Regions from separate parts of the Limnohabitans sp. TEGF003 genome, predicted to be linked through region 3. Evidence: predicted binding sites of a transcription regulator. Region 3 holds the regulator's gene; each other region holds the start of a gene.
The links. Region 3 encodes FNR, which switches genes on or off when oxygen is low (the NO sensors DNR and NnrR bind a similar motif). Its sites were predicted from a motif close to TTGATNNNNATCAA; they were not measured.
Positions count from the first base shown of each region.

Region 1: a site for FNR is predicted at 7,422-7,435, ahead of ACZ5RT_RS15105 (DUF2189 domain-containing protein). Genes of this name have one in related genera too.
Region 2: a site for FNR is predicted at 6,068-6,081, ahead of ACZ5RT_RS02340 (cation-translocating P-type ATPase). Genes of this name have one in related genera too.

Region 1 is NZ_AP029225.1:3,167,091-3,176,964, reverse strand. It holds gene ACZ5RT_RS15145 (hypothetical protein) at 1-145, opposite strand, end outside; gene istA (IS21 family transposase) at 725-2,263, shown strand; gene istB (IS21-like element helper ATPase IstB) at 2,260-3,012, shown strand; gene ACZ5RT_RS15130 (hypothetical protein) at 3,087-3,521, shown strand; gene ACZ5RT_RS15125 (hemerythrin domain-containing protein) at 3,549-4,130, opposite strand; gene ACZ5RT_RS15120 (heavy metal translocating P-type ATPase) at 4,270-6,486, opposite strand; gene ACZ5RT_RS15115 (heavy-metal-associated domain-containing protein) at 6,552-6,749, shown strand; gene ACZ5RT_RS15110 (Spy/CpxP family protein refolding chaperone) at 6,739-7,353, shown strand; gene ACZ5RT_RS15105 (DUF2189 domain-containing protein) at 7,482-8,324, shown strand; gene ACZ5RT_RS15100 (DUF2788 domain-containing protein) at 8,324-8,533, shown strand; gene minC (septum site-determining protein MinC) at 8,820-9,605, shown strand; gene minD (septum site-determining protein MinD) at 9,643-9,874, shown strand, end outside.
Region 2 is NZ_AP029225.1:459,803-469,676, forward strand. It holds gene ACZ5RT_RS02320 (diheme cytochrome c) at 1-437, shown strand, start outside; gene ACZ5RT_RS02325 (cytochrome b/b6 domain-containing protein) at 495-1,259, shown strand; gene ACZ5RT_RS02330 (winged helix-turn-helix domain-containing protein) at 1,289-1,957, shown strand; gene ACZ5RT_RS02335 (ATP-binding protein) at 1,954-3,300, shown strand; gene ACZ5RT_RS02340 (cation-translocating P-type ATPase) at 3,320-6,028, opposite strand; gene ACZ5RT_RS02345 (hypothetical protein) at 6,135-6,746, shown strand; gene ACZ5RT_RS02350 (site-specific recombinase) at 6,735-8,726, opposite strand; gene ACZ5RT_RS02355 (MaoC family dehydratase) at 8,823-9,278, shown strand; gene trmL (tRNA (uridine(34)/cytosine(34)/5-carboxymethylaminomethyluridine(34)-2'-O)-methyltransferase TrmL) at 9,269-9,766, opposite strand; gene ACZ5RT_RS02365 (phosphoribosyltransferase family protein) at 9,789-9,874, opposite strand, start outside.
Region 3 is NZ_AP029225.1:2,009,470-2,019,343, reverse strand. It holds gene ACZ5RT_RS10010 (ABC transporter substrate-binding protein) at 1-226, opposite strand, end outside; gene ACZ5RT_RS10005 (TonB-dependent receptor) at 234-2,261, opposite strand; cobalamin riboswitch at 2,330-2,576, opposite strand; gene ACZ5RT_RS10000 (DUF904 domain-containing protein) at 2,648-2,878, shown strand; gene ACZ5RT_RS09995 (cell division protein ZapA) at 2,875-3,201, shown strand; RNA gene ssrS (6S RNA) at 3,247-3,426, shown strand; gene ACZ5RT_RS09985 (sulfite exporter TauE/SafE family protein) at 3,452-4,267, shown strand; gene ACZ5RT_RS09980 (SIMPL domain-containing protein) at 4,296-5,039, opposite strand; gene ACZ5RT_RS09975 (sulfite exporter TauE/SafE family protein) at 5,138-5,815, opposite strand; gene hemN (oxygen-independent coproporphyrinogen III oxidase) at 5,898-7,280, opposite strand; gene fnr (fumarate/nitrate reduction transcriptional regulator Fnr) at 7,489-8,208, shown strand; gene ACZ5RT_RS09960 (hypothetical protein) at 8,186-8,491, opposite strand; gene ACZ5RT_RS09955 (nitrogen fixation protein FixH) at 8,508-8,792, opposite strand; gene ccoG (cytochrome c oxidase accessory protein CcoG) at 8,822-9,874, opposite strand, start outside.

The DNA.
Region 1 (9,874 bases), 1.2 Mb from region 3:
AAGGATCGATAGCCAACTCGATTGCATAGGCACTTGGCAAACCTGACTTTGCTTTGACGGCATAAAACCAAACCTTGGTGCGCAAAACATCTATTGGATTTCGCTTGGGGCGACCTGATTTGGACGGTTGCAAAAGTGAGTGCATCTTGGTGGTGTACAGAAACTCCGATTATCTGTTCGTGTTGTCAATGTGTGAACTTTCGGAAACACTGCGTGACAACCGTAGAGAGGCCCGAACAAATGACCACGAGTACATGTGAACCAAACACCTTGGCAGAGAAGTTGAAAACTGAAATGGAAAAGACCCACGGCCCACTACTGGGTGGGTTGCGGTTGGCCAATGCGCTGGGACACACGAGCATGGCTGGGCTTAGGCAAGCCAGATACCGTGGTCAAGTCGCTGTAACGCTGTTCACGTTGCCACATCGACGAGGTTTTTATGCGCTAACCAGAGATGTTGCGCACTGGCTTGCGCAGGCTCGAATCACATCCACCACCGAATAAACCAAGGAGCCAAAGACCAGAACAACGCTAAATCAAGCCGCCCAGAAACGCAAAAGCCCGAGGTGTCCGCCTCGGGCCTAGCGTCCGACCGAAGCCGAATCAAGTAGTACCTTGTGGGTTGGAGTATCGGTCGAGCATCCCCTCGTGTCAAGTGGCAGGGGCTGGGTTAACTCATCCTGAGTGCATGCCTCCTGCACTCGCTTGACCAAAGGAAACGCCTATGAGGCTACCCGTTCATTTGCAGCGTGACATTGCACGCCAGCACTTTTATGACCCAACCTTGTCTCACCGTGCAATTTCACGGACAACAGGGCAACACCACGACACGATTAGGAAATTTCGACTGAAAGTTGATGCGACTGACCTGACTTGGCAAGAGTTATCCCAAATGGATGACGATGCCTGGCAGGCGGCGCTTGGTACGCAGAATCGCTCTGTCGCCAAACTCAAGTCACAACCAGATTACGAATGGGTTCATGCAGAAATGCGACGGCCTGATGCAACACTGGAACGTTTATGGCGAGAGTGGCGTGAAACGACTCCAAATGGCATTGGCTACTCACAGTTTGCAACGCTCTACCGAGCGTGGACAAAGAACCAGCATGTGGTGATGCGCCGAGCCCACCGACCCGGTGAAAAGCTGTTCGTGGACTATGCAGGCAGAACGGTTGAAATCCGAGATCAAAACGGTGGCCCTTCAACCTTTGCGCAGATTTTTGTTGCTGTCTTGGGGTATTCAAATTACACGTACATCGAGGCAACGGCAAGTCAGACCACGAAAGACTGGCTGAAATGTCATGCCAATTGCTTTGAAGCACTAGGCGGCGTGCCTGAGTGGGTGATCAGCGACAACCTCAAAGCAGCAGTTTGGCGAAGGGAACGGGATCGCACGGTCATCAATCCTGCTTACAGAGATTGCCTCAGCCATTACGACACAGCACCGCTGCCAACTGGAGCACGAAAGCCCAAACATAAAGCCAAGGCGGAAGTGGGCGTGCAAATAGCTCAGAGATGGGCATTGTTTTCACTTCGCGATCGCGTTTTCTTTAGCCTTGCCGAATTGAATGCAGAGCTTCGTATCAAGACCGAAGAAATGAACCGCCATCCATTCAAGCGATTACCAGGCTGTCGCATGGATCGATTCCTTGAAACAGAAAAATCGAGCCTCAAGCCATTGCCTGGTACGGCATTCGAATTGAGTGATTGGCGCTATGGCGTCAGAGTGCAGGACGACTATCACATCGAACACCAACGGCGGTTCTATTCAGTCCCGCATACGCTGGCACGGGAAAGCGTTGACCTCAGGTTCACCGCTACTGTCATTGAGGTATTCCATCGAGGTCGAAGGATTGCGCTTCATCCATTGATTTCGCTTGAAGGTGACGCCAGCACGATGCCCGAGCATCGCCCTGTCATACATAGTCGCGTACTGGATGCCGAGCCTCGGGCTTTGTTGGCGTGGGCCATGAGTGTTGGCGACAACGTGGAGTTGATGATTCGGCATCAACTTGAAAACCGAAGCGACATCACGAACGGCGTCAAAGCCGCACGGCGAATGCGCGACCTTGCAAGGGACTACGGAGATGCTCGATTTGAAGAGGTCTGTGCCTACGCCATGCCTTTGAACATCACCTCACTCCGCAGCATCACATCTATCCTCAAAGAGGATGCAGACAAACGTTTTTATGTCGCGCAAACACCAAAAGTCAAAGTCATCGGTGAATTGCGCGGTCCTAGTTATTTTGGAGAATCAGTATGAGCAGCACACAGCAAACCATTACCCGCCTTCGTGAACTCAAGCTCGTTCCAATGGCCGATGCTTATGACATGCAGCTTCAGCAACCTAAATTGCATGATGTCAGTTTTGATGATCGCTTTGCCATGCTTGTTGACTATGAGGCGTCCGAGCGTGAGGCCCGAAAGTTGAAACGCCTAATTAGGGGTGCAGGTATGCCCGAAGCAGCGTCTTTTGAGGATGTTGAGTACAAAGTCAACCGTGGCCTAGACAAGGCACAGTTGGCTTCTCTAGCAAGCTGTGACTGGATACGCCGTCAACAGAACTTGATCATTCAAGGGGCAACAGGTGTTGGCAAGACTTGGCTTGCGTGTGCCTTTGGCCAACAGGCATGCAGGTTGAAAATGCCAGTTCTGTTTTACCGAGCCAGCGATCTGTACGGAACCATCAACCAATCACTGTTAGATGGTTCATTGCCTGCACTGAAGTTGTCATTGAGCAAACCAAGTTTGCTGATACTTGATGATCTGGGTTTGGGAGAAATGAACCAACATGCGTCGCAGTTCTTGTTAGATGTGATTGATCGCCGAATGCGAACTGGATCATTGCTCATCACAACGCAGTACCCAACCGACCAATGGCACGGATTCTTCCCTGACCCTACTGTGGCTGATGCCATCTTGGACCGCGTGGTGCATCAATCCCATCGGCTGTCTCCAAAGGGCGAGTCCATGCGCAAAACAATGGCTCGCAAAAAAATGCAATCTAGTTAATTGAAGGATAGACAGACTGGCTTTGTCAGTCTGTCTATCTGGTCAAGACCGCAACACTTTTAAACTTTGGTCACGTGGCTGGACTGAGTGGTCAGTTCCGACTGGAAATGGTGGTCACTAAGAATTGGCGCGGGTGGTCAATTAGGAGTGGAATACGCAGCTGCCATGTCGGTGCTGTGTTGGGCGCTGCCCGCACCACCGGGGAGTCGTCCATGGGCTATGTGAATGCCCTGTTGACCTGCAACCACCCGACCCTGGGCAGCCTGCACACCAATTTGGGGGCGCTGGATTTTGCCAGCAGCCAACGCGTCGGCACTTGGGGGCTGGCTTGGGAGCGTGCTTATGGCAACGTCACCGCCCATGTGGAGGTCTATGGACAACAGCGCGACAAGCCCACTTGGGCCACGGGCTTGCGCACGAACATCCTGTCCAAGTTGCAGCTGGACGCCAGCGTGGGTCGCCAGGCGGGGCAAAACCTGGTGACACTCGGGACCAAATGGATGTTCTGAAAAGGATGTTCTGAAAACCGCGACCCCTCAACCCAGCCCAATGGGCGAAGGTGCCCGGGTCACGATCAGGCTGAACAATTTTTCAAACGCCTGGGTGGGTGGGTAATGGCCTGTGAGCGGGTCCGCGTTTTCGGCAAACGCTGCGTCCAGCACGCGCCAATCGTCCTCTGAAAAACAACGCTGCGCCTCGGGCAAGATCACGGACTCTTCCAGGTTCATGTGCTCCAGATAGAAGCTGACGTATTTTTCAAATGCTTCTTCGAACGCCTGGCGACGGCCCGCGCCCAGCAGCTCCCATGCCAGCAACAAGTGCTGCAGGTCACGGGCTGCTTTTTCGCTGTTCATGTGATCACGCTCCAGCTTGTCGATGGCACCCATCACCTTGGGGGCCAGCTTCACGACTTTAGGGAACAAAAGGTTCGATTCCTTGGGGTGGTGCAAGCGCTCCGGGAATTCGTCGATGTAAAACAGCATGGCACGCAGCACGTCAAAGAAGTTGCGTCGGTCGTCTGCAGGTCCGCGTTGGACCATCATGCGCATGGACTGGAGCATGGCCGCCAAGGAGGCGTGTTCGTCACGGATGATTTGAAGCGCGCTGTGCTGTGTCATGAAAATAGTTTCCGGTTTCTGAAGGCTTTCAGTTTGCCGGTTGGCGCCCAAGCGCACCATGACACATGTCAAGAATGGGTGATTTGGCTTTGCAGACGCTCGGCCGCAGGCGCGACCTCCCAAAATTAAGAAACGGATTTCAAGGTTTCCAGCGTTTGAGCAGCAAGGCGTTGCTCATCACGCTGACCGAGCTGAGCGCCATGGCCCCACCCGCGATCACCGGGTTCAGGTAGCCCAACGCGGCCAGCGGAATGCCCGCCACGTTGTAGGCAAAGGCCCAAAACAGGTTTTGCCGGATCTTGGCCACGGTGCGTGCCGAGATGTCGAGCGCCGCACCCACCAGCGCCACATCACCGCGCATGAGGGTGATGCCTGCCGCGTGCATGGCCACGTCGGTGCCATTGCCCATGGCCATGCCCACATCGGCGGCGGCCAATGCAGGCGCATCGTTCACCCCGTCGCCTACCATCGCCACCACCCGCCCTCCTGCACGCAGCTGTTGAACCTGGGCGGCCTTATCGCCAGGCAGCACGTTGGCCAAAACCTCACCCTCTTCTGGCCGCAGGCCCAGACGGCGCGCCATGACTTCGGCTGCAGCCTGGTTGTCACCTGAAATCATCACCAGTTTCAAGCCCCTTTCGCGCAGCGCGGCCAAAGCTTGCGCTGCGCCTGCTTTGGGTTCGTCACCAAAAGCCATGAGCAAAATGCCTTGCAGACCCGATGGCGTTCGTTCTGCCAAAGCCGACAGCGTTGCACCCTGGCCCAGCAAGGCTTGTATGTCTTGCGCCCAAATGCTGCTGTCCATGCCTTCATCTTGCAACCAGCGCAGACTGCCCAGCATCATCTGGCGTCCGCCCAATGTGGCCTGCACGCCACGGCCAGGCACTGCTGTGAGGTTTTCGGGTTCCAGCAATTTCAGCTTGTGAGTTGTCGCCATGCTCACCACCGCCCTGGCCAAGGGATGCTCGCTGCCGCTTTGCACGCTCGCGGCCCAGGTCAGGGCCAAATCCTGATCTTGCCCTGGCGCCACCACGTGGCGCACCATTCGGGGTTGCCCCACGGTGAGCGTGCCCGTTTTGTCAAAGGCCACTGTTTGCACCTTATGTGCCCATTCCAAAGCCTGGACGTCCTTGATCAAGATGCCGTTTTTGGCAGCCACACCTGTTCCCGCCATGATGGCCACGGGCGTGGCCAAACCCAAGGCACAGGGGCAGGCGATCACCAACACCGCCACCGCATGGATCAATGCCGTTTCGAAGCCTGCGCCTTGAAGCACCCAGACCCCCAGCGTGACCAAGGCCACCACCAGCACGACGGGCACAAAAATTTCGGAGACTTTGTCGACCAGGCGTTGAATGGGGGCTTTGGCGGCCTGTGCGTCTTCAACCAAGCGGATGATGTGCGAGAGTACCGTTTCATGCCCCACGGCGCTCACGCGGATCACCACGCGACCATCGCCGTTGATGGATCCCCCGGTCAACCGCGTACCCACCACCTTGCTCACGGGCAGAGGCTCACCTGTCAGCATGGACTCGTCTACCTGAGTTTGACCTTCGACCAATTCACCGTCCAGCGGAAACCGTTCACCGGGCCGAACCACGATGCGGTCATTCACCAGAATTTCTGCAACGGGCACATCAATTTCGCCTTCATCGCTGAGCCAATGGGCCTTGTCAGGCCGCAGCGCGTGCAGCGCCCGAATGGCCTCGGTCGTTTGGCGTTTGGCACGGGTCTCCAGCCACTTGCCCAACATCACCAAGGTGATGACCACGGCCGAGCCTTCGAAATACAAATGAGGTTCATGGCCCGGGTGTGCTGTCCACCACAACCACACCGACAACAACCAACCCGCGGTGGTGCCCAACGCCACCAGCAAATCCATATTGCCCGTCAAGGCTTTGAGCGCGTGCCAACCTGCTTTGTAAAAGCGTGCCCCCAAAATGAATTGCACCGGGGTGGCCAAAGCAAACTGAACCCAGGCAGGCAACATCCAATGTTGACCCCATAAACTGCCCAGCATCGGCAGCACCAAAGGCGTTGACAACACCAAGCCCCATGCCACAGGTGAAAAACCGGTCCAGGGCGAAGCGTGTTCGCTTTCTTCACGTTCGCTGGGCATCAGGGGCTCATAGCCCGCATCGCGAATAGCCCTGCGCAAAACCGCATCACTCGCTTGCGCTGAATGCACAACAATCCGGGCCGATTCGGTGGCCAGATTCACGGTTGCGGCGTCCACGCCTGGAATTTTCAAAAGTGCTTTTTCAACCCGTGCAACACACGACGCACAGGTCATGCCGCCGATGCCGATGTCGTGAATGGTCTCCCTGTTCTGGGCTTCCGTCTTGATCTGTGTCATGTCAATGCAGTGGTTTGGCGCTATGCTTTGAGCACGCCCATGAGGGTATGCCTGAAAGAGACATCATGAACCAAATTTTCACCGTTGAGGGGTTGACTTGTGGCCATTGCGAAAAAGCTGTGACCAAAGCCTTGTTGTCTTTGGACGCCGAAGCCAAAGTTCTGGTCGACCGCACGCAAAACAAGGTCGAAGTGGATTCAGAAATGCCACGCGATGCCCTGGCCAAAGCCATCGCCGATGAAGGCTACCGCGTTGTGGCGTGATTTTTTATTGCTCCTTGTTCACCGAACTTTACAAATCGCAGCAAGCGCGCCACACCCCAGACACATCAAGCGGCGAGACTGGAGGCGTTCCATCACTGAAAGGATGTTCGCCATGAAATCGATTCGCCACACACTCATCGCCAGCGCTTTGTTGGCCAGCCTCTCTGGCCTGGCTCTGGCACAAACGGTGCCTGAAGCCAAAACCGACAGTCCACGCGCCCAACGCATGGAACAAATGCGCACCCAAATGGGCGAGCGGCATGCAAAATATTGGTCTGACCTCAAAGGCAAACTCAAGCTTGAAGCCGGTCAGGAAAATGCTTGGACCACTTTTGCGCAAAGCATGCAAGCGCCTGCTCAAAGAATGGCGCACCTGGACCGTGCAACGCTGCAAAAGCTGACCACGCCCGAGCGCATCGACCAGATGCAAGCGCACAAAGCGGTACGTGATGCAGACATGCAAAAACGTGCTGAAGCCACCAAAACTTTTTATGCTGCGCTCAATGCAGAACAGAAAAAAGTATTCGATACCGAAACTGCACGGATGATGCAAGGCATGGGCCACAAAATGGGCCGTGATGGTGGCCATCACAACCACCACTGAACGCCTCTGTTTAGAGCATTGACGACAAGGCCACTTTGACCCGTGGCCTTTTTTCTGCCTTTCTGGATTTGACACAGGTCAAGGTTGAAGGGATCGAGGATGGGTAAGCTGTGCCCATGCCTGATTCCATGCCAACCCCAAGCGCCAAGACCCGTTCTGGCCTTTTTTTACCGCCCATTCTGCCCCTGCTGAAAGACCAGCCCATGCAATGGCTGGCTTTGGGCTTCAAGGATCTGGCGCGGGCCCCTTTGCTGAGCACGATGCACGGTCTGATTTTGACCTTTTTGGGCAGCTGCATCGCCTGGATCGCACATGATCGGTTCTGGCTGTTGGTGGGTTCTTTGTCCGGCTTCATGGTAGTGGCTCCGGTATTGGCCACCAGCCTCTACGCCATGAGCCGCGCCCTGGAAAAAGGTGAAACCGTTGATTTTCGGCTGCTGCTGAACACCTGGACGCAATGGCAGCTGCGCTTGCGCCACGAACCTGACAGTTACTGGAGCCTGATTCGCTTTGGCTTGCTGTTGGGTTTGGCAGCGACAGGCTGGGTCATCACCTCGTCTGCCCTCATCACTTTGCTGGCCCCCGCCCCCATTCACACACCCATGGACTTTATGCGCCATGTGGTATTGGCCAAAGAAGGGCATTTGTTTGAGCTGTGGGTCGGACTGGGGGGCATGATGGCCGTCCCGGTGTTCGCCTCCAGTGTGATTTCAATGCCTTTGCTGTTGGACCGGCGTGTCACGGTGTTGCAAGCGGTACTGACCAGCTGGAAAGCGGTGTTGACCCATCCTTTTCAAATGACTTTTTGGGCATTCCTGATCTTGGGTTTCAGTTTGCTGGGCATTTTTTCCCTGTTGCTGGGCCTGATCCTGGTGGTGCCCATGCTGGGCCATGGCAGTTGGCATGCCTACCGCCACATGGTGGATGTGTCGGATTTGCCCGAGCGTCTTTCAGGGCAGGGTGAACCGTGATGTTCGGCTTCAACGAAGAACAATTTGCCTGGTTTGGCCTGACCATCGGTGTTGGTGCCTTCATGCTGTACATGCTGTTCATCATCATCCAGTTGGCTTGGGAATCCAAAGCAGGCAAATTCGGCACTTTTGTGCTTTTTCTCGGACTGGCTTTTGGCATGTTGGGTTTTGTGGCCAAAGGTGTCATCCAATGGGCCATTGGGGGCTGAAAGCGGTTTTGGTACAAGGCTGTGGATAAGAAAAGGGCAACACGGCACTTATCCACAGCGTGATCCGCTTTGCGCAAGTTGTTCATTTTGACAAGACAGCTCAAAAGCAGACCCACACACAGGCTTGAAAAATACGCAAGCCTCTGTTTTTAAAGAGAAAATTTTGCTTATCCACAGAACAGCCCTGTGCTTACCTACTACTGCTATTTAAAGATATAAAACTATAGAGAGATAAGACAGAACAACAGCACTGTTAAGATTTGGCACTTTCCAACCTTCCGGCACCATGGCTATCGTTTCAGAAGAAGCACGTTTATCCTGTTACGACATCAAAAGCGCTGACCTGTCCATGGTGGCTTTGCTGTTGAAGACCACGGACATTCAAGCCGTGTCACGCGCTTTGAGCGAACAATGTGCCGAAAGTCCGGGTTTCTTCGACCATGATCCTGTGATCATTGATTTGACAGCTCTGGACACCCGTGAAGAAGGCTTTTTCATCGATCTTCCTGCCCTCATGCAGGTGCTCACACAACACGCTTTGGTGCCCTTGGCAGTCAAAGGCGCTGAAGGCGCTGTTTGGGATCAGGCCAAGGCAGCGGGTCTGGTGGATGCCTCAGATGCCCGTATTCGGCGCGTTGTGGCTGTTTCGGAGCTTGCACCACCCGACCCCACCCCATCACCGTCTGAGGCGCCTGTAGCAACTCCAGCACCTGTGGTGGTACCCCAAGGTGCCATGGTCGTGGACAAGCCCTTGCGTTCGGGTCAGCAGGTTTACGCCAAAGGCCGTGACTTGGTGGTCATGGCGATGGTGAATCCAGGTGCCGAAGTGATTTCTGATGGCAATATTCACATTTATGCGACTTTGCGTGGCAAGGCCATCGCAGGTGCGCGGGGCAACACCGAGGCCCGTATTTTTGCCTTGGCCATGGAGCCCGAACTGATCTCGATCGCAGGTGTGTACCGCACCAGCGAAAACGCTTTACCTCCAGAGGTATTGGGCAGACCTGCCCAGGTTTGTTTGCAATCAGGCCCTGATGGCGACAAATTGCTGGTGACGCCGCTCAAACCCTGACCTTTGTCATTCACCTCAGTCCAAGAAAGAAAATCCCATGGCAAAAATCGTCGTTGTGACCTCTGGCAAAGGCGGTGTGGGTAAAACCACCACCAGCGCCAGTTTCGCTACGGGTCTGGCGCTCAAAGGCTTCAAGACCGCTGTCATTGACTTTGATGTGGGTCTGCGCAATCTGGACCTGATCATGGGTTGTGAACGCCGCGTGGTGTATGACCTGATCAATGTGATTCAAGGCGAGGCCAACCTGAACCAGGCGCTGATCAAGGACA
Region 2 (9,874 bases), 1.5 Mb from region 3:
GCGTGTTATGGCTTGAGCTGTCTGCGCCGGTCATGGCCGATGGGCCGCTGATGCCCGCGCAGGTGCCGTCTGTTTACAAACAGGAGTGTGCGGCCTGTCACACGGCCTACCCGCCGGGCTTGTTGCCTGCGGCGTCGTGGCGTCGCATCATGGGTGGGCTGGACCGGCATTACGGCAGTGACGCCTCTCTGGAGCCCGCCCAAGTGCAACAAGTGTCTGCATGGCTCTTGGCCCATGCCGGCACCTACAAGCGCGTGCGAGAAGAGCCGCCACAAGACCGCATCACGCGTTCTGCCTGGTTTGCGCGCAAGCACCGCGAAATCGCACCCGCCGTCTGGCAACGCGCCAGCATCCAAAGTGCGGCCCAGTGCAGTGCCTGCCACACCCAGGCCGAGCAAGGCCAGTTTGACGAACACCAGGTGCGAATCCCCCGTTGACCTGGGCCCCAACCGGCCGTGCAAACGGCAGGGGGTTTTGAACACAAGGAATTTGAAATGATGACCCATGCTTCTCCTGGTACCGCTGCCCGCACTGAGGCGCCCGCGCCAACCCGTCGCACGGTGGATGCGTTCACGCGCACGCTGCACGCTTTGTTGGCGATGAGTTTTTTGGGTGCCTACATCACGGCCGAGAGCGAAATTTTCAGGTTGGTGCACGTGACCCTGGGCTACACGCTGGGCGGTTTGTTGCTGGTGCGTGTGGTTTGGGGTTTGCTGGGGCCGCGCCATGCGCGTTTGTCTGCGCTGCTGGGCAAGTTGCGCGGCTTGGGTGCCTGGCTGCAGGGGCTTGGTCATGGGCTTGGTGGCGTGCAGGCCTCATGGCGTCAGGGGCAAAACCTGTACATGGCCTTGACGGTTGCGGCGGTGTTGCTGGCCATTGTCCCGGTGGTGTTGTCTGGCTACGTCACCTACCAAGAGTGGACGGGTGAGTGGATGGAAGAAGTGCACGAGTTTTTCGGCAACGTCATGTTGGCGGCCGTGCTGGCGCACATCGCCGGGGTGGTGGTCCTCAGTCTGCTGCGTCGCCGCAATCTGGCCACGCCCATGTTGACCGGGCGTGTGGAAGGCGCCGGGCCCGATTTGATCCGATCCAACCAGGGGTGGTGGGCCATTGTGTTGCTTGCTGCGGTTGTGTCGTTCTGGGTGTGGCAGTGGCAGGCCTCACCTCAGGGACAGGGCGAGGGCGTGGCCGCCTGGTTGCACCCTGCACCCGGCAAGGCACAATCGATGCAGAGCGACGATCATGACGATGACGATTGATTTTTCAGACCCCCATTCAGGCTGGACACATGCGCGTTTTATTGGCGGAAGATGACGAGTTGCTGGGCTCCGGCCTGAAAGCCGGTTTGCAGCAGCAAGGCTTTTGGGTGGACTGGGTCCGCGACGGCGTGGCGGCTGAGCGTGAGCTGTTGGCCGGGGTGTACGAAGCCTGCGTGCTCGACTTGGGTTTGCCTCGCCAGGATGGCATGCAGTGCCTGGCGGCGGTGCGCCGCCAAAAAGTCACCACCCCGGTGTTGATTTTGACGGCGCGGGATGGCGTGCCCGACCGCATCGCCGGACTGGATGCTGGTGCCGATGACTACCTGGTCAAACCGGTGGATTTGATGGAGCTGGCCGCACGCCTGCGGGCACTGGTGCGCCGTGCCCATGGCGTCGCAGAGCCCACTCTGGAGGCCGGGGCTTTGCGCCTGGACCCGGCCTCGCGCCAGGTATGGCTGGGCGAGCGGGCGGTCGAATTGTCCTCGCGTGAGTACGAGGTGCTGCACATTTTCATGCTGCACGCGGGCCGTGTGCTGACCCGTGGACAGATCGAACAGCACCTGTACCAATGGGGAACCGAGGTGAGCAGCAACACGGTCGAGGTTCACATTTACAACCTGCGCAAGAAGCTGCATGCGGACGTGATCGAAACCCTGCGAGGCGTGGGGTACATGCTGCCCCAGCAAGTCAAGGCATGAAAGTCTGGCGACCTTCTTCGCTTCAATGGCGGCTGACGCTCAGCCTGTTGGCGGTCACCGGGCTGGTCTGGACTTTGGTGCTGGTCATGACATGGCTCAAAACCGAGCACGAGCTCAGCGAGTTGCTGGACGCCCATCTGGCGCAAACCGCAGCGGTGCTGGCGGTGCAGACCAGCGATGAGCACGACGACGACTTCACCACCGCACCGGTGCTGCACAAGTACCAGCCCCGGGTCGCTTTTCAGGTCTGGCATGAAAAAAAGCTGGTCTTTCGCTCGGCCGAGGCCCCTGTGTCGCCGTTGGCACCTTGGGGCCGAACCGGCATCTCCGACCAGCGGCTCGGTGACCAAGCCTGGCGTGTCTTTGCCACGCCCGGGCGCGAGCGCGATGTTCAGGTCATGGTGGCCGAGTTGCAATCGGCCCGCAACGACATCCTGAAAGCGGGCCTGAAGTCCGCCATCGTCCCCATGCTGCTGGCTTTGCCTGTTTTGGCCTTGCTGATCTGGGGGGCGATTTTCAAGTCCTTCGCGCCGCTTCGCCAGCTGAGCCAGTCGGTCTCGCAGCGCCAGGCCGATGCCCGCGAGCCTCTGAGTGAAGAGGTGTCGGCCGAAGTGCGGCCGCTGGTCAAGGCCCTGAACCGTTGGTTCGAGCAGACGGCCCAGCAAATGGATGGCGAGCGCCGTTTCACGGCCGATGCTGCACATGAGTTGCGAACACCGATTGCGGCCATTCGCATGCAGGCACAAGTGGCGCGTGGAAGCGATTCCGACAGCGATCGCCAGATGGCCCTGGATGCCGTGTTGCGGGGGTGTGACCGTGCCACACGGCTGGTGACCCAGCTCTTGCAGTTGGCCCGACTCGATGCCGATGACGCCGCGCAGGGCGCTGTGGTTTGCGATGCCGTCGCCGACACCCAGGCCCTGTTGGCGGACCTGGGTCCGCAGGCACGTGCCAAACAGCAAGTCTTGAGTCTTGACGCGCCTGCTTCCTTGCATGTGCCCATGCCGCCCGGTCTGGTGGGGGTGTTGGTGGGCAATCTGGTGGACAATGCCCAGCGCTACAGCCCGGTGGGTGCACAGATCCGTGTGCGTTGGGAAGCATCACCAACCCCAAGCCTCAGTGTCGAAGACAGTGGCCCGGGTTTGAGTCCTGCCGATCTGGACCGATTGGGGGACCGTTTCTTTCGGGTCCCCGGCAATGGCGCGGATGGCAGTGGGTTGGGGTGGTCGATTGTTCGGCGCTTGGCCCAGCGCTACCACTTGCAGGTGACGTTGGGGCACAGTCCAGACTTGGGTGGGTTGAGCGTCGTCGTGCGCTGGCCTGCCGTGCCAGCGCACAACTGAGGGGCTTGTGCGCTCAGGTTCAGCCACGGCCCTGGGGTGGGCTTGGCCTTGCGCTCATGGCCCAGTGCAAAACCGAGACGCCGACACCGCTGAGCGCACCTGAAGCGACCGCGGTGAGCCACGGCCACAGCGGCGGGGGCTCAAACTGAAGCGGGCCTGAGAGCCAGGGCCAATGGATGGCCAAAACCAGAAAGAAACCGGCCAAGGCGATCACCCCGTAGGCCACGGCGTTGGGTGTGCGCAAGCTGCGCCAGAACTGACCACCGCCTGCACGGTTGGACAGGATCAAGGCAGCATTGCCGGTGATCAGCGTGATGAACAGCATGGCGCGGATTTGCGCTTCGCTCAAAGCCGCAGTCAAAGCCATCGCATCCAGCGCAGGTGTCCACGGCATCGACCAGAACGCCTCGCCTGCGCCAGGCCACAGCTTGGCAATGGCGTACGTCAGGGCCACACAGGCCAGCACCGCCAGTCCTTGTCCCAAGGCCAGGCCGATGGTCCGAGCGCCAAACAGGGCCGTGCGGGTATCGCGGGGTGCTTGACGCATCACGTTGGCCGGGGCGGGCTCGTTCTCGAAGGCCAGCGAACAGGCTGGGTCGATCACCAGCTCCAGCAAGGCCACATGCAAGGGCAGCATCAGTGCAGGCCAGCCCATCAGCATGGGCACCAAGGCCATGCCCGCGATCGGGATGTGGATCGCAAAGATGTACTGCATCGACTTTTGCAGGTTGCCGAAAATGCGGCGGCCCAAACGGATGCCCCGAACGATCGAGGCGAAGTTGTCGTCCACCAGCACCAGGTCGGCGGCTTCGCGGGCGACGTCGGTGCCCCGTGCGCCCATCGCGATGCCCACGTGGGCGGCCTTCAGGGCCGGGGCGTCGTTCACGCCATCGCCCGTCATGGCCACCACCTGACCCTGCGCCTGCAGCGCCTGCACGATGCGCAGTTTCTGGTGCGGCGAGATGCGTGCACAGACGGTGACGTGGCGCAGCCGCTCGCGCAAAGCGGCGTCATCCAGGCCTTCCAGGACATCACCGGTCAGGGTTTCACCCTCGGGCAGTCCGGCTTGCCGGGCGATTTCGCGCGCTGTGGCAGGGAAGTCGCCCGTGATCACAATGACCTGAATGCCGGCCGATTGGCAGTCGGCCATGGCCTGCGGAATTTCGGGGCGCAAGGGGTCGGTCAGCCCGATCAGGCCCAGCCATTCAAAGTCAAAGTCGTGCGGGGTATCGGGGTAGCTTTGGCCTTCAAATCGGCTATGTGCCACCGCGAGCACGCGCAAGCCCTGTGCGGCCATGTCTGCCACGCGGGCCAGCCAGTGCGCGCGTGCACTCGGGCTCAGGTGGCACAGGTCCATGACGGCTTCGGGGGCCCCTTTGACCGAGACCACATGCGGGTCATCTGGGTCGAACTGCCAGACATGCGACATGGCTTTGAGGCTGGGGCTGAGGGCGTAGGTTTGCACCAGCTGGCCCTCGCCAAAAGCGCGATCGGCCTCGCTCAGATGGTCTTTGCCCATCGCATGGAAGGCGGTCTCCATTGGGTCGAAAGGTGTGGGGGCACTGGCCAGAATGGCGTGCTCGATCAAGGGGTGAAAAGCCGTGGAGAGTGGTGCAGCGGTTGCGGCCGGCGTGGACGACGCTTGGCCCATTGCGGGTGTGCGCCACTGCAGCACCTCGCCAGGCTCTGAGCTGCCAGCCACCCGGGGCACGGCCAGTGCGGTCACGGTCATGCGGTTTTGCGTCAGGGTGCCGGTTTTGTCGGTGCACAGCACACTGATCGCCCCCAGGGTTTCGATGGCGTTGATGTGCCGGGTGAGCACGCCCTCACGCGTCAGGCGACGCGCGCCCATGGCCGGAAACAGCGTGAGGACCACGGAATACTCTTCGGGCAGGATGGCCATGGCCAGCGCGATGCCCGACAGCAAAGCGGGCACCCATTGACCGGTGCGCCAGACCAGGGTCAGCACCATCACCACGCAGAGCACCGCCACCAGACTGGCCAGCACCTGGACCAATTGGGCGGTCTGTTGTTGCAAGGGGGTGTCGGCTTCTTGTACCTGGTCCAATGACAGACCAATTTGTCCGATCTGGCTGCGCATGCCGGTGGCCGTGACCCGCACCTGGCCGCTGCCGCGCACAACAAACGTGCCGCCATGCACGCAGGCCTGGGGTGGCGGCTTGGGCATTGGCGACCCTGAGCCGCCTGGCTGTGGCTCCAGCGGGCTTTTGTCCACGGCCACCGATTCGCCCGTCAACAGGGATTCGTCCATTTGCAGGTTGCTGGCCTGCAGCAGCCAACCGTCTGCAGCCACCCGGTCGCCTTCTGACAGCAGCAAACAGTCGCCTGCCACGACGTCGCTGGCGGGGATCAGCTGTGTTTGGCCGTCTCGCAGCACACGGGCCTGGGCTTGTGTGAGCTGGCGCAGGGCCTCAATGGTAGCTTCGGATTTCCCCTCCTGGTAAAAACTCAGCACCAGCACGGCCAAGACAAAGACCGACAGCGTCAGACCTTCGGTCAGGTCGCCCAGCAGCATGTACAGCAGTGCTGCCGTGACCAGCAAGGCGAACATGGGTTGGCGCAGCATGTCGGCCAGGCGTCGCCAAACGGAGCGACGCGTGCCCTGCGCCACTTCGTTCGGGCCATCCGCGGCCAGCCGCACTTGGGCTTGGGCTGTGGTCAAGCCTTGTGCGGTGTTAAGGTGATCGGGTGGATGATCGATTGCCATGGTCATCGCTCAGTTTGCGGGTGCTCATGCGGGCGCGTTTTGACGCAAGTCAAGTGAAGCCGATGGCCTCGCCCTTTGTCCATCTGCGTTCGCCCTAGGAGGCCCCATGAACCCCAAAATTCAGGAATTTCTGGACCGCATTCAGCAGCTGGAAGCGGCCATTGAGCAAGAAGCCAAAAGCCGCCGACAACAGTGGCAGGCCGATTTTGAAGAACACAAGGTGCGTTTTGAAAAAGAGGTGCTGGCGCAGCAAAAGCGCTTCAAGGAGGGCTTGCTCGGTTATGTGCTCACGGCCGAGTGGCGGCATGTGTTGTGTGTGCCCTTCATTTACCCGGTGCTCTTGCCCATGCTGCTGCTTGACGCGTTTGTCACGCTCTACCAATGGGTGTGCTTTCCCCTGTGCGGCATTCCCCGCGTCAAGCGCTCGGACTATTTTGTGTACGACCGCACGCACCTGGCCTATTTGAACTGGCTGGAAAAAATCAACTGCGCCTACTGCTCGTATGGCAATGGCTTGATGGCCTATGGCCGTGAGGTGGTGGGATTGACCGAAAAATACTGGTGCCCGATCAAGCACGCACGTCGCATGATGCAAACGCATGCGCACTACCACGGCTTTGCCGATTACGGCGACGCTGAAAACTACCGCGCCGAATTGGCCCGTTTGCGGGCCGAACTGATGCAGATGCGAACGGACGCTTCGAACTCAGACCTCTGATGCCGCAGCAGGTGCGGGTGGCCGCAGGAACGACATCGGTTGTGTGCGGATGCGCTGCACAATGGCTTGGCGGATGCGCCCCCGGTTGGCCATGCTGACACTTTGTGAGGTCAAGGCCACGCGGAAGGCCAGGTAAAAACTCACGCCCAGGTTGAGCGGGCCAATCACGAGCAAGCCCGCCAAGGCCCAGCTGAAGGCCGGTGTGCCGAGTGCGGGCAGGCCCAGCGTGAACGCTGCTGCGGCGATTTGACCGGCCGAGAGGGTCACGTGCCGGACGTCCAGACCCAGTCCAAAAAATTGGGCAATGACCGGCACCAGCCCGAGCATCAAGCCCAGCGAGATGTTGGCGGCCAGGCCTGAAACATGGCTTTGCAGATACAGACCCAAGCGTTCTGCCCGCTGCACCCCGATCCAGCGGCGCAGGCGGGGGTGGTAGCGCAAAGCCGAGCCCAGCTGGTGCAGCACAAAAGCGTTTTCCACCCAGCCTGCGACGATGCTGGAGACAAACAGCAGCACGCCTGTGAAGGCGGCGAACAAGGCCGTGGGGCCCAGCAAACTGACCGAGGACAGCACATAACGGGCTTCGGCCTCGTTGGCCATGGGGGCCAGTCCGAGTTGGGTCAGCGCCAGGCAAATCAGCAACACCATCGGCACCACAGCCAGCAGGTTGCCCAAAATGGCCGCAATCTGGGACCGGAACAGGTGAGCCACCTCGTCCACAAAGCCTTGCACGCCTTCGTCGTTGTCGATGGATTTGAGTTTGGCGGCCATGGCGGGCGCTGTCACGGCCGGTTGTTTGGTGGCCACTGTCCAGTGCAGCAGCATGACCAGCACAAACGACATCGCGTAGTTGGTGCCTGCAGCCAGGCCTGCCCAGAAAGGGGAGAGGGCCAGACCCACGATCGCGAATTTGGCCCAGGTGGTCAGGCCGATGACCGCGCCACCGCCCAGTGCCTTGCCCAGCATGCGCCGGTATTCCACAGCGTTGCGGGTGATGTAGTGCTCACCGTTTTCAGCGCTGCGCTGCGCCACTTTTTCGGCCAGCATGTGGCTGTTGGCAGCCCACAGGCTGCGGATGCTGCGGCTGTCGTGGCAGACCTGCGCCAGGTGCGCCAGCAAAGCCAGCATGGCCGGGATGGGTTCGTGCGTGAGCAAGGCTTCCATCAGGTATTTGCAGCGGATCACCAGATGCCGCAACTGCCGCAGCCGGAACACGATGCCCACCGAAATGCCGTGTTCTTGCAGGTGGGCATAGACGGTGTAGGCCGCATGCCTGCAATGGTCCAGTTGCAGCTTGAGGGCTTGTGCGGCCGTTTGGCAGGCTTGACTGTGCGGGCCGTGTTGCTGCAAGGCCTGGCGAAACACCTCCAGCGCCATGGGCAGATCGTGAAATGGGCGGGTGTTTTCGTCCCGGCTGCTCATGCGAGTGCGGATTTCCGCCGAGTGGCCGGTGGCATTGATCTGGCCCACGCAATAGGTCAGCGCGTCCATCAGATTCTCTTGCAAGGCCGGCGGGGCTTGCGCAGGGGCCTGGGGCAGCATCAGCCGCGTCAAACCGCCCAGCGTGTGCTCGTCCAGAGCTTGCAACCATTGCACATCAAAAGGTTCTGGCTGCAGAAACAGGAACAGTGCACCCAGATCGCCTGTATCGGGGGTGGCGGGCAACAGCTTCATGCGCAGGCGCTGGCCCATGTCGCTGATGAACGCCGTGCGCGGTGCAAAACCCAAGTCGGCCAGCAAAGGCGTGGGATCGGTGTCGTCCAGAAACGCCCGCCACCAGCTTTGCCAGGCGGCCGTCAAGTCGGGGCGGGCCAGCAAGGCATCGACCAGCAGGCCCAGCCGGGCCGCCGCTTCCCCGGGCGATTGCCGGTCACCACGCACCCACTGGACCACATCGTTGAGCCACAGGTGACGGTCGACCCGGTGGGGCAGTTGCATCAGTTGTTGTGTCAGGCTCAGCAGGGTCGGTGGAGAGGGCATGCGGTAGAGGGGTGGTGGTTGTCGTTTTTCACCATACCGCAAAGTGGTGTCTCTTCGTCGACAGCCCGGCTTTTGCAAGGTGAATAAAGTAACCAAATGAAAACATTTCAAACATTGGCCGATCTGGCCGCTTGCGTGGGCCATGATGTGGCCGCGACCGAGTGGGTGACCATCACCCAGCAACAGGTCAACCAGTTCGCCGAGGCCACGGGTGATCACCAGTGGATCCACGTCGACGAGGAGCGAGCCAAGCAGGGTCCCTTTGGCGCACCGATCGCGCACGGCTTTTTGACCTTGTCCTTGTTGTCGCAGTTCTTTGACAAAACCATTGTGGTCACATCGGCGCGCATGGGCGTGAATTACGGCCTGAACAAGGTGCGTTTCATGGCGCCGGTGCCGGTGGGCAGCCGTTTGCGCGCGCACCTGCATTTGCACTCGGCCACGCCCATTGAAGGCAACGGCTTGCAGCTGCAGTGGAATGTGACGGTGGAGCGCGAAGGCAGCGACAAACCGGTGTGTGCGGCCGAGTCGCTGGTGCGCATTTACGCCTGAGTCGGCAGGCCCGGTGCCGGGCTGGCCCCGGCAAAGCCGTTTTGGCGCCAGGCCTCGAACACGGTCACTGCCACCGCGTTCGACAGGTTCAGGCTGCGCTGGCCCTCGCGCATGGGCAGTTTGATGCGCTGGGCCGGGGCGAACTGTTCACGCAACTCGGGCGACAAGCCCCGGGTTTCCGAGCCAAACACCAGCCAGTCGCCGGGTGTAAAAGCCACACCATGCGCAGCGCGGCTGCCGCGTGTGGTCAGGGCAAACATGCGCTCGGGGTCGGGTTGTTCGTGTGCCAGAAAGCTGGCCCAGTCGGCGTGGCGGCGCAAGTCGGCGTACTCGTGGTAGTCCAGACCCGCACGGCGCATGTGCTTGTCGTCCATCGAAAAGCCCAGCGGTTCGATCAGGTGCAGTGTGCAGCCGGTGTTGGCCGCCAGGCGGATGACGTTGCCGGTGTTCGGCGGGATTTCGGGCTCAACCAGGACGATATGGAACATGGCCGGTATTGTGCCTTGGCCTTCAGGCGTCGCTGCCTGCTTCGGTGCGTGCCAGCACCAGGGCGCTGACCTGCGCAGCCCCGGCTTCGCGCAGCACCCGGGCTGCGG
Region 3 (9,874 bases):
GGTCTGAAAAACCAAAAACACAATCAGGCTTGAGCGCCAGGATCTTGTCGATCTTGGCGCTCAAAAATGCACTGACCTTGGGCTTCTCTTCACGGGCACGGCGCGGACGCACCGTGTAGCCCGAGATGCCCACGATGCGCTGCTCCTGCCCCAACAAATAGAGCCACTCCGTTGTCTCTTCGGTAAGACAGACGATGCGTTGGGGGCCGAGCACCAAGCTTTGCATACAAGCGTCAAAACTTGTACTTAGCCGTCAACATGAGATTTCGTCCCATGTCCGGATACAAGGTGTAACCACTGGTTGTCGTGGCATAGCCATAGTATTTCTTGTCCAGCAGATTTTTCACAAGAATCGACAACTCAAGTTTGTCGAGGCTATGTGCATAGCGCCAATCGAGTGTGGCGTATCCGGGCATTTTGCTGGCGTTATCAAAGCTGCCTGCAATGGCTTGCTGACTAACCGCCGTCACCATCCATGACATGACTTGGTTGGCAGGCATGCGCCAATCGACCCGTACACCCAATGACTGCTTGGGCGACATGGGCACTTGTTTGCCCATATTGGCGCCAGACAAGAACTTAGCATCTCGCAGACTCAGGCTACCCGAAACACTGAGGCTAGAGCTGTGCGGATAGCTCCAGAAGAATTCCAGAGTCTGGCGGCGGGTAGGTTCCAGATTGATGTTGGCCCAGTTAGCAGGGTCGTAAATGATCTCGTTTCTCAGATCTGAGCGCGCCCAGCGGACACTGGCACGAGCCTGGCTTGGCCAGCGGTACTTGAGGCCAAGCTCCTTCTCCGTAGAGGTTTGGGGCCGCAGAGCAATTGGGTTACCGTTCATGTCGTAGGCCGGAGTCGTGAACTCATCTACGTTAGGCAAGCGGTAAGATTCCGCCCAACGCCCATACACCGTCGCAGCCTCGTTCAGTGTCTGCGAAAACCCCAACTCTGCCGCAGACAATTTGTCTGTACTGACCGTTTTCCCTGGAGTGAATCCCCCCACGATACTCTGGAATTTATCAATATCTTCGGAGCGATAACCCACCGACAACTGCGTACCGGTAGCCTTCAGGATCGAATCGCTTTTAAGGAAATAGGATGTGGTGTTGTAGCCCAGTTTGATGCTGCTGCCAAAACTGGGATTGAGCGGGTAAATGCGGTTTTGATCCCAGTTAATTTTCTCTGTACCGACCGTTAAGGTTTGGCGACCCCAGCTTGTGTCCATGGGACGAATCGCTTGCAGTCCCGTGCTGTTGTTGCTGGTTTCAAATCGCAACGGATATGCGGAAGCTCCCATGACCGCCAGCGCTTCGTAATCTCGCTTGCGCTGAGCCAAATCCAATCGCAACACACTCCCCAAGACATCCGCCTCAACAAATGCCGCCTGGCCATTGGCCCTAGCATCCAGATAAGTTCGGTTGCTGAATGAAGAGGGTTGTGCTTGGCGTGGGTCGGCAGCGTACTGCGTCAGCGTCAATCCACCCGGTGTCTGTGCATGCTCACTGCGCTGATTAGCAATGACGCCAACGCGAAAGCTATCTCCACGGAACTGTGCGGACACATTGACGTTTTTGTCAGAACTTGCGCCGTTTTGACGATAACCGTCTGATCGACGGTCTAGTCCCGAAGCATTGAAACTCCATTGCTCAGCCGAATAGAACAAGCCGCCTTTCACTTCACGTGTCCCGTAGGAGCCCACAGAAGCGGTAGCCTGCCCCGAGACACCCAATGGATGCACCAGCCCCGAAGCTTTCGTGATGATGTGGATCACGCCTGCAACCGCCCCTTCGCCGTACAGCACAGACGATGAGCCTCGGAGAATCTCGATTCGCTCAATCTGATCAAGCGCCAAGGCAGACAATCTCAGTTCACTGGAGTCTCCCTGCTTGTAAGCGATACCGTCAATGACCACCACCATGTTGGAGGCGGCAGTATCACCAAATCCCCCGAGGTCCAAAGAGTATTCGTTTCCCCCGGAAAGACTTGGACGGCCCAGCACACCACCGAGTTTCATGATGGCCTCGTTGACTGTTCCAACACCAGAGGACTCGATCTCGGCACGGGTAATTACGGTGGTGGCTACCGGCAACTCATGCGCATCCTGTTTGTATTTGGATGCACTGATCACCACAGAGTTTTGTGACAGGTCAAGGCTTGGGGCTACGCCCTGCACCTGAGCATGGACAACCGAAGCCCACAAAATTGGAGCGACACCACAAGTATGGGCGGCATAACGCGCCACAGTAGAAATATTTTTCTTCATGAGAAACTAACAAGTCAAACGCCCTCACCGCCTTCCCCGACAGTGCATGGGCTTTACAACCTATCTTGCGACAGGTCACCTTGTTGGCCGGTATCCGGGCTGACAGAGCGACTTCCATCACCTTCCCAGTTGCCTGTTTCAGGGCGACCAGTGGTTTGAGATGAAAGCTGGGTTTTCTTTTGACAGAAAACCCGTCTGCTTACCGTTGCGGGGGCAGCGCAGGTTAGGTCGGCCGTGGTGGCTTTTCCCTCCTGCTTCCCGTTGAACTGCGCGCCGTGAACCGGCATCGCGAGCACCAACAGCGATCATTTTATGCGCCAAACTGTCTCCCAGCCTACAAAATCGCCCACGCTCTACAATGCGAAATCTCTTTTTCTTTGTCTGCCATGGCCCATTCCGACACCATTGATCAAATTGCCGAGCGTGTGGATCATTTGTTGCTGCGCCACGAAGAGCTTCAACGCACCAACGCTTTATTGGCCCAGCAAGTCCAGGCGCTGACCCTTGAGCGTGACCAGCTCAAATCCCGACTGGCGGCAGCCAGAGCGCGTGTGGATGCCCTGATTGAGCGTTTGCCCGCATCCAGCACCCCCGCATCTCCTGAGGCTTCAGCATGAGCAACAAACAATTGGACGTCCAGATCATGGGACAAAGTTATATCCTCGGTTGCCCCGAGGGGGGTCAAGAGCGCTTGTTGGCTGCTGTGCGCAAAGTGGATGAAGCCATGTGCAAGATCCGCGATGCCGGCAAGATCAAGGCGCGTGACCGCATCGCCGTTCTGGCAGCGTTGAATCTGGCCTTCGAGCAATCTGAAACGCCTTCGCCCACCACCAACACCCAAGCTGCTGCGGCAGATGTCCCCGAAGCATCACAAGAGCGCTTGTCGCAGCTGCTCAAGCGTCTGGACCATGTTCTGGAGCAAGACGGTCAATTGATCTGATGCAGACGTTGTTCTGTGGCAGGTCTTTTGAAAGTCCTACAATGCCATGGTCTGCGGTGCATGCCGGGCTTTATATTTCCTTGAACCAATGCTCTTAGAGCCCGGGCTTGGTACATTGGCTGGTGAGCGTGATCGTCTCGCGTCAGATGAACCCAACGCCAGTCTGCCCTCGCCCACCTGAACCCCGGTTCAGGATGCCGGTCCGGTGGCACTCGCAGACACCTTTCCTTTCTAGACTCTCCATTCCCCCATGATCATCGAACCTCTGCTGTTGGCCGAATTGGCCGTTTTGGGCCTGTGTACGGGCTTTTTGGCGGGCCTGTTGGGCATTGGCGGCGGCATGATCATGGTGCCGTTCTTGACTTACCTGCTGGGTGCGCGTGGGGTCAGCCCCGACCTGGCCGTCAAGATGGCGATCGCCACATCCATGGCCACCATCATCTTCACCAGCGTCTCCAGTGTGCGTGCCCACCATAAGAAAAAAGCCGTGCGCTGGGATCTGGTCAAGGGCCTGGCCCCAGGCATTGTGATCGGCAGCCTGATCGGCAGCATGGGCATTTTTGCTTTCGCCAAAGGCACTTACCTGGCCTTGTTTTTTGCGGCTTTTGTCGGCTTCTCGGCGACACAAATGTTTCTGGACAAAAAACCCGCCCCTTCTCGCCAAGTGCCTGGCTTCCAGGGTTTGCTGGGCGCAGGCGGTCTGATCGGCTTGCTGTCGGGTCTGGTGGGTGCAGGCGGAGGCTTCATCAGCGTGCCGTTCATGGCCTGGTGCAATGTGGCCATCCACAACGCGGTGGCCACCAGCGCAGCTTTGGGTTTTCCGATTGCGCTGGCCAACGTGGCCGGTTACATCGTCAGCGGTCAGAACGTGCAGGACCTGCCAACCTACAGCTTTGGCTACTTGTGGTTGCCGGCTTTGGCGGTGATCGCCGTGTGCAGCGTGCTCATGGCCCCCATTGGCGCGGCAACGGCCCACAAACTGCCGGTCAAGCAACTCAAGCGCGTTTTTGCCAGCGTGCTTTATCTTCTGGCCGCTTACATGCTCTACAAAGGCCTGTCCGCCTGATTCAGGGCCTGAACTCAGGCCCACCCTGTCAGCGCATGGCGATGCTGCCCGTCAGGTTCACCACCACGCGCGACTTGCCTGCCATCGTAGGCACAGCAGCGGGTGCCTCGTCCATCTGCACCATGGCCATGCGGGGCATGACACTGCCCTCACTGGCCTCTTGCGCGTTCACGCGCACTTCCCTGAGGGTGTAAGCGCTGAAGCCAAACTGCTGCGTCAAGGCTTGGGCTCGGGTCTGAAAACGTGCGACCGCCTCGGCCTGGATGCGTGTTTCGGCCGCATTCTTTTGCTCTGCACTCAGCCGCCATTCGATCCGCGAGACCGTCATCTCTGGCAAGCGCGCCGCGAGGGTGGCGATCTGCTCGGCATCGCGGCCCTGCAACACCAATTGCGCCGTCCCTGCCCAGCCATTGATCTTCCCATCTCGCCCATACCGGGGTGAAACGTTCATCTCGCCCGTTCTCACTTCCAGTGCGCCGGGCTTGGCCATGGGGCTGGCAACAGCCAAGGCGGCCGACAGCACCGCGTTGAGCTGCTTTTGAACCGCAGGCGCTTGCAAGCCCTCTTTTTGAACCGACAAGCTCATGACCAGCCAGTCTTGAGCCACTTCGGTCTGTGCCGATGCACTCAGGTGCAGGACTTGATGCGCGACAGCATGGCCCGCATGAGGCATCTGAGAGGTGGATGGGTTTGGGCCTTGTGCGAAGGCGACAGGCCCCAAAAGCGTGGTCATCAGGGCCAAGGCCATGGAAGGCTTGGAAATCAAAGTCATGGGCTCTTTCCGGGAATGGGTCAAAACAACTGACAGAAACACGCGCATTGTGAAGGCCAGCAGGGTCAAAGAACTGTCTGGTCCGGTGCGGTTTGGTTTCAGGGTGTAACGCACCAGGGGGCTTGGTCATGCACCAAACCCATCCACAAAGCCCAGGCCGAGACGCCTGCCAGCGCCAAACCAGCCACACGCATGCCCCAGGCTCCGTCACCGAGTGTTTGCATGCGCAAAAACAACCAGGGCCCAGCCCACAGGCTAAGGCTGCTGCCCAGCGCAAACAAGGCCATGGTCGCCGCACCCTCCACAGGCTGGCTGGTCAAAGCGGCCACCATCAAAGCCGAATACAGCAAACCGCAAGGCATCAAGGCCCACAGCCCGCCCACCATCCAGGGCGCGGCGCGTCCCCAGCGGCTGTTGAAGGCTCGCACATGCGCCCACAAGCGGCGAGCGGCGGCATCGAGCCACACGGGTTGTCGTGCCTGCAGCATGAGCAGCAAGCCCAGCACCAGCGCCGTGAGGTGCAGCAAGGTCCAGACCGGGCGAATGGCGGCCGACTGCGTGGTCAACCAGCCCAGGCCCTGCACGCTGGCTGCAGCCACCGCGCCCAGCAGTGAATACCCGGCCAAACGCCCGAGCTGAAAAGCCAGCAAGGCCTGCGCCCGCCGCTCACCCGCCGCCCGGCCCAGGCCCGCACAGGCGGCGCCACACATGGCCACACAATGTGGCCCACCCAACACCCCCATCATCAAGGCCGTGATGGCCAAAGAACTTTGCATGCCCTGCCTGCTGGTTGATCTGCGTCGCATTGTCGGCGATGCGCACAGCCCATGGCCGGGCCATGCCCAAAGCCCCAAGGCATCAGATGATTTTGGAAAAGCGGCTGCGGTTGCGGTCGGCTTGGACGTAACGGTCAAACACCATGGCCACGCCCCTCACAAAAAACCAGCCCATGGCGGTGACCTGGATGCCGGAGTCACTCAGCGCCACCAGGCCTTGCGACTGCATGTCTTCGAGCTGGCTCAGCTCTTTGGCAAACAGGGTTTTGAAATCGACCAACCAGGCCAGGTTGATGGACTCGTATTGCAAATGGCCCTGGCACATCAGCGCCATGATGACCGAGCGGCGAATCAGGTCGTCGCGCGTGAGCGCCAGGCCCCGCACCACTGGAAAGTGGCCCTGATCGAGCAGGTCACAGTACTCTTCCATGGTCTTGGCGTTCTGGCTGTAAGTCGCGCCGATCCGCCCGATGGAGGAGACGCCCAAGGCAATCAGGTCGCAATCGGCTTGCGTGCTGTAACCTTGGAAGTTGCGGTGCAAACGCCCTTGCCTTTTGGCCACGGCCAAGGCGTCGTCGGGCAAGGCGAAGTGGTCCATGCCAATGTAGACATAACCCGCATCGGTCAAGGCGTCGAGCGAGCGCGACAGCATGGACACTTTGGCTGCACCCGAGGGCAATTCTTGCGCATGGATGCGGCGTTGGGGCTTGAAGCGTTCGGGCAGGTGCGCATAGGCATACAGCGCAATGCGGTCAGGACGCAGACTTTTCACCTGCTCAAGTGTGCGGTCAAAGGACTCGGGGGTTTGCAGAGGCAGGCCGTAAATCAGATCGACGTTGACCGACTCGAAGCCGAGGCGGCGAGCCGCTTGAACCAGTTGAAACACCTGCTCGGACGGCTGTATGCGGTGCACGGCTTTTTGCACCGCAGGGTCAAAGTCCTGCACGCCGAAACTCAGGCGGTTGAAGCCCAATTCGGCCAGCACGGCCAGTCGACTGTCGTCCACGGTGCGCGGGTCCACCTCGACAGAGTATTCACCGCCCGGCACGAATTCAAAATGCTCGCGCAGCATGGCCATGAGTTGGCGCAGCTCTTCGTCGCTCATGAAAGTGGGCGTGCCGCCACCCAAGTGCAACTGGCTGACCGACTGCCCTCGCCCCAGGTGCCGGGTGTGCAGTTCAACCTCTTTGCCGAGGTATTTCAAATACGCGGCAGAACGCTCTTTGTGTTTGGTGATGATTTTGTTGCAAGCGCAGTAATAACAAAGCGATTCGCAAAACGGGATGTGCACATACAAGGACAGCGGTGTCTGCTTGCCCACCGTACCCGATTGACGCTGCACCAAGGCTTGCACATAGTCGGCCTCGCCAAAGGCTTCGACGAAACGATCCGCTGTGGGATAGGAGGTGTAACGCGGACCGGGCACGTCAAAACGTGTCAGCAATTCAGGCGTGATGACGGACATGCGGCTGCCCCTTAATTCGAATGTGTTCACAACAATGGTGCGACTTTGCCTGTTTGCCCCCACGCTTGTATTGACTCAAGTCAAACGCTTTACCGGTTTCCCGGGATTTCCTGCACAGACAGGGTATACCCTGAAATTCGGGGTCGTTTTCGGTATAAGCTCAAGACTTGATCTAAGGCAAATCCATTTCTCAACCATGAGATCAACCATGAATCCCCAAGCCATCAAAGTCGCCTGCTCCAATTGCAACCTGCGTGAGTTGTGCATGCCCATGGGCCTGAGCGAGCATGACCTCAACCGCCTCGACGATCTGGTGGCGGTGCGCCGCAAAGTCAAGCGCGGGACCACTTTGTTCACCAACGGCGAGAAGTTCACCTCGCTGTACGCCATCCGCACGGGATTTTTCAAAACCTGCCTGGCCACCGAAGATGGACGCGACCAGGTCACGGGTTTTCAGATGGCAGGCGAAATCATTGGTTTGGATGGCATCGTGAACGACCAGCACACCTGCGATGCGGTGGCCCTGGAAGATGCCGAGGTCTGTGTCATGCCGTTTGACCGCATCGAAGAGATTTCACGCGAGGTGACCGCGCTGCAAAGCCATGTGCACAAAATCATGAGCCGCGAAATCGTGCGCGAACACGGCGTGATGCTGCTGCTGGGCAGCATGCGGGCCGAAGAGCGACTGGCCGCTTTTTTGCTGAATCTGGTGCAACGTCTGCATGCCCGTGGCTTTTCCCAGTCCGAGCTGGTGCTGCGCATGACGCGCGAGGAAATCGGCAGCTACCTGGGTTTGAAGCTCGAAACCGTCAGCCGCACTTTCTCCAAATTCGTCGAGGAAGGCATGGTGGAAGTCAAACAACGCCATGTCCGCATTCTGGACACCGAAGGCCTGCAGCGTCTGGTCAACAACAACGCGTGCCATTGACGCCGCCCTGCGCACAGTCTGCCGGGCGATCGCCCGGCGCTACCGGGCAGCGGTTGACTTCAAACGGGGACATGCCCAGCAGCGTGGTCAGGGCGCTGGAGAGCATGGTCAGACCCCAAAACGCGAAAAAAGCCAAGGTGTAAATCGCTTGCCTGGACAAGTCCAGATCGCGCCCGAACCAGTGCAGGTCTCGCGGGTCGACGAAGGCGAACACCAGCATTTCCATCAGTCCGGCCACCAAAAAGGCAGGCCAGGCAATCCACATCCAACGTTGAGCCCGCATGGTGTCTCCCTTCGCCTCAGGGTTGAGTCGGTGCGGCAGCAGGCGCCTGGACCGCTGAGGGCAATTCGCCCGTGGCCGCGTGGTTGCGGCCTTGCATGGCTGGAGCATGCGTGATGCCCTGGCGTTCCTGCATGGCGCTGCGCGGCGTCACCTGAAGCACCGGGTCGGGGTTGCTGGCGGCAATGTAAAACGTGACCAATCCCGCCACGACCACCACGGCCGGGCCGCCCACCACCATCCAGACCAGGCCAAAGCGCCACCAGGGTTGACCCTCTTGGGGCTTGCGCAGTGCGTTGTTCATGTGTGTCTTTCTGAAAAGGAGGTCACCCATCAACGGGGAACCAGGAACACGGTTTTCTCGCTCAACTGTCCCACCACTTGGCCATCGGGCGCGCGTGAGGCGATGCGGAAATGGATCGGGTGCGAGCCCGCAGCGGCCGCATCATAGGGCAGCTGCAAACGCACCGAGACCCAGCGGGACTCGGTGGCGGCCACTTGCACCTCTGGCTCACCCACCAGCTTAAGGCCAGGCAAGCCATCGATCTGCAACTCAAAGTTCAAGTGGTGTTCGGCTGCATTCATGATTTGCAGGCGGTACACGTTCTCGATCTGACCGCCTGCAACGATGCGGGCCAAAGTGGCACGGTCGCGTTCGATGTCCACTTTGAAAGGCTGGCGCAGCCACAGGGATGCCCCGACACCGACGATGATGGCCCACAACACGGCGGTGTAGACCAACACGCGGGGGCGGAAAATGCGGCGCACCGTTTGCGCCCAGTTCCAGCCCTTGTCCATCGCGTTTTGCGTGGAAAACTTGATCAGGCCGCGCGGATAACCCACCTTGTCCATCACGTTGTCACACACGTCCACACAAGCGCCGCAGCCAATGCATTCGTACTGCAGGCCTTTGCGGATGTCGATGCCCGTGGGGCAAACTTGCACACACAAGGTGCAGTCCACACAAGAACCCAGGCCCAGGGCTTGGGGATCGGCTTTTTTGGAGCGGGCACCCCGGGGCTCGCCCCGCGCTTCGTCGTAGGTGACGATGAGCGTGTCCTTGTCGAACATGGCGCTTTGAAAGCGGGCATAGGGGCACATGTATTTGCACACCTGCTCGCGCATGAAGCCCGCGTTGCCATAGGTGGCAAAGCTGTAAAACAGGATCCAGAAAATTTCCCATGGGCCAAAGCCCAGCGACAGGATCGATGCCGTCAACTCGCGGATGGGCGTGAAGTAGCCCACGAACGTGAAACCCGTCCACAACGAGAACACGATCCAGGCGAGCTGCTTGCCCGTCTTGCGCCAGACTTTGTTGAAGCTCAGCGGTGCGGCATCCAGGCGCATGCGGGCAGATCGATCGCCCTCGAACTGGCGCTCGATCCA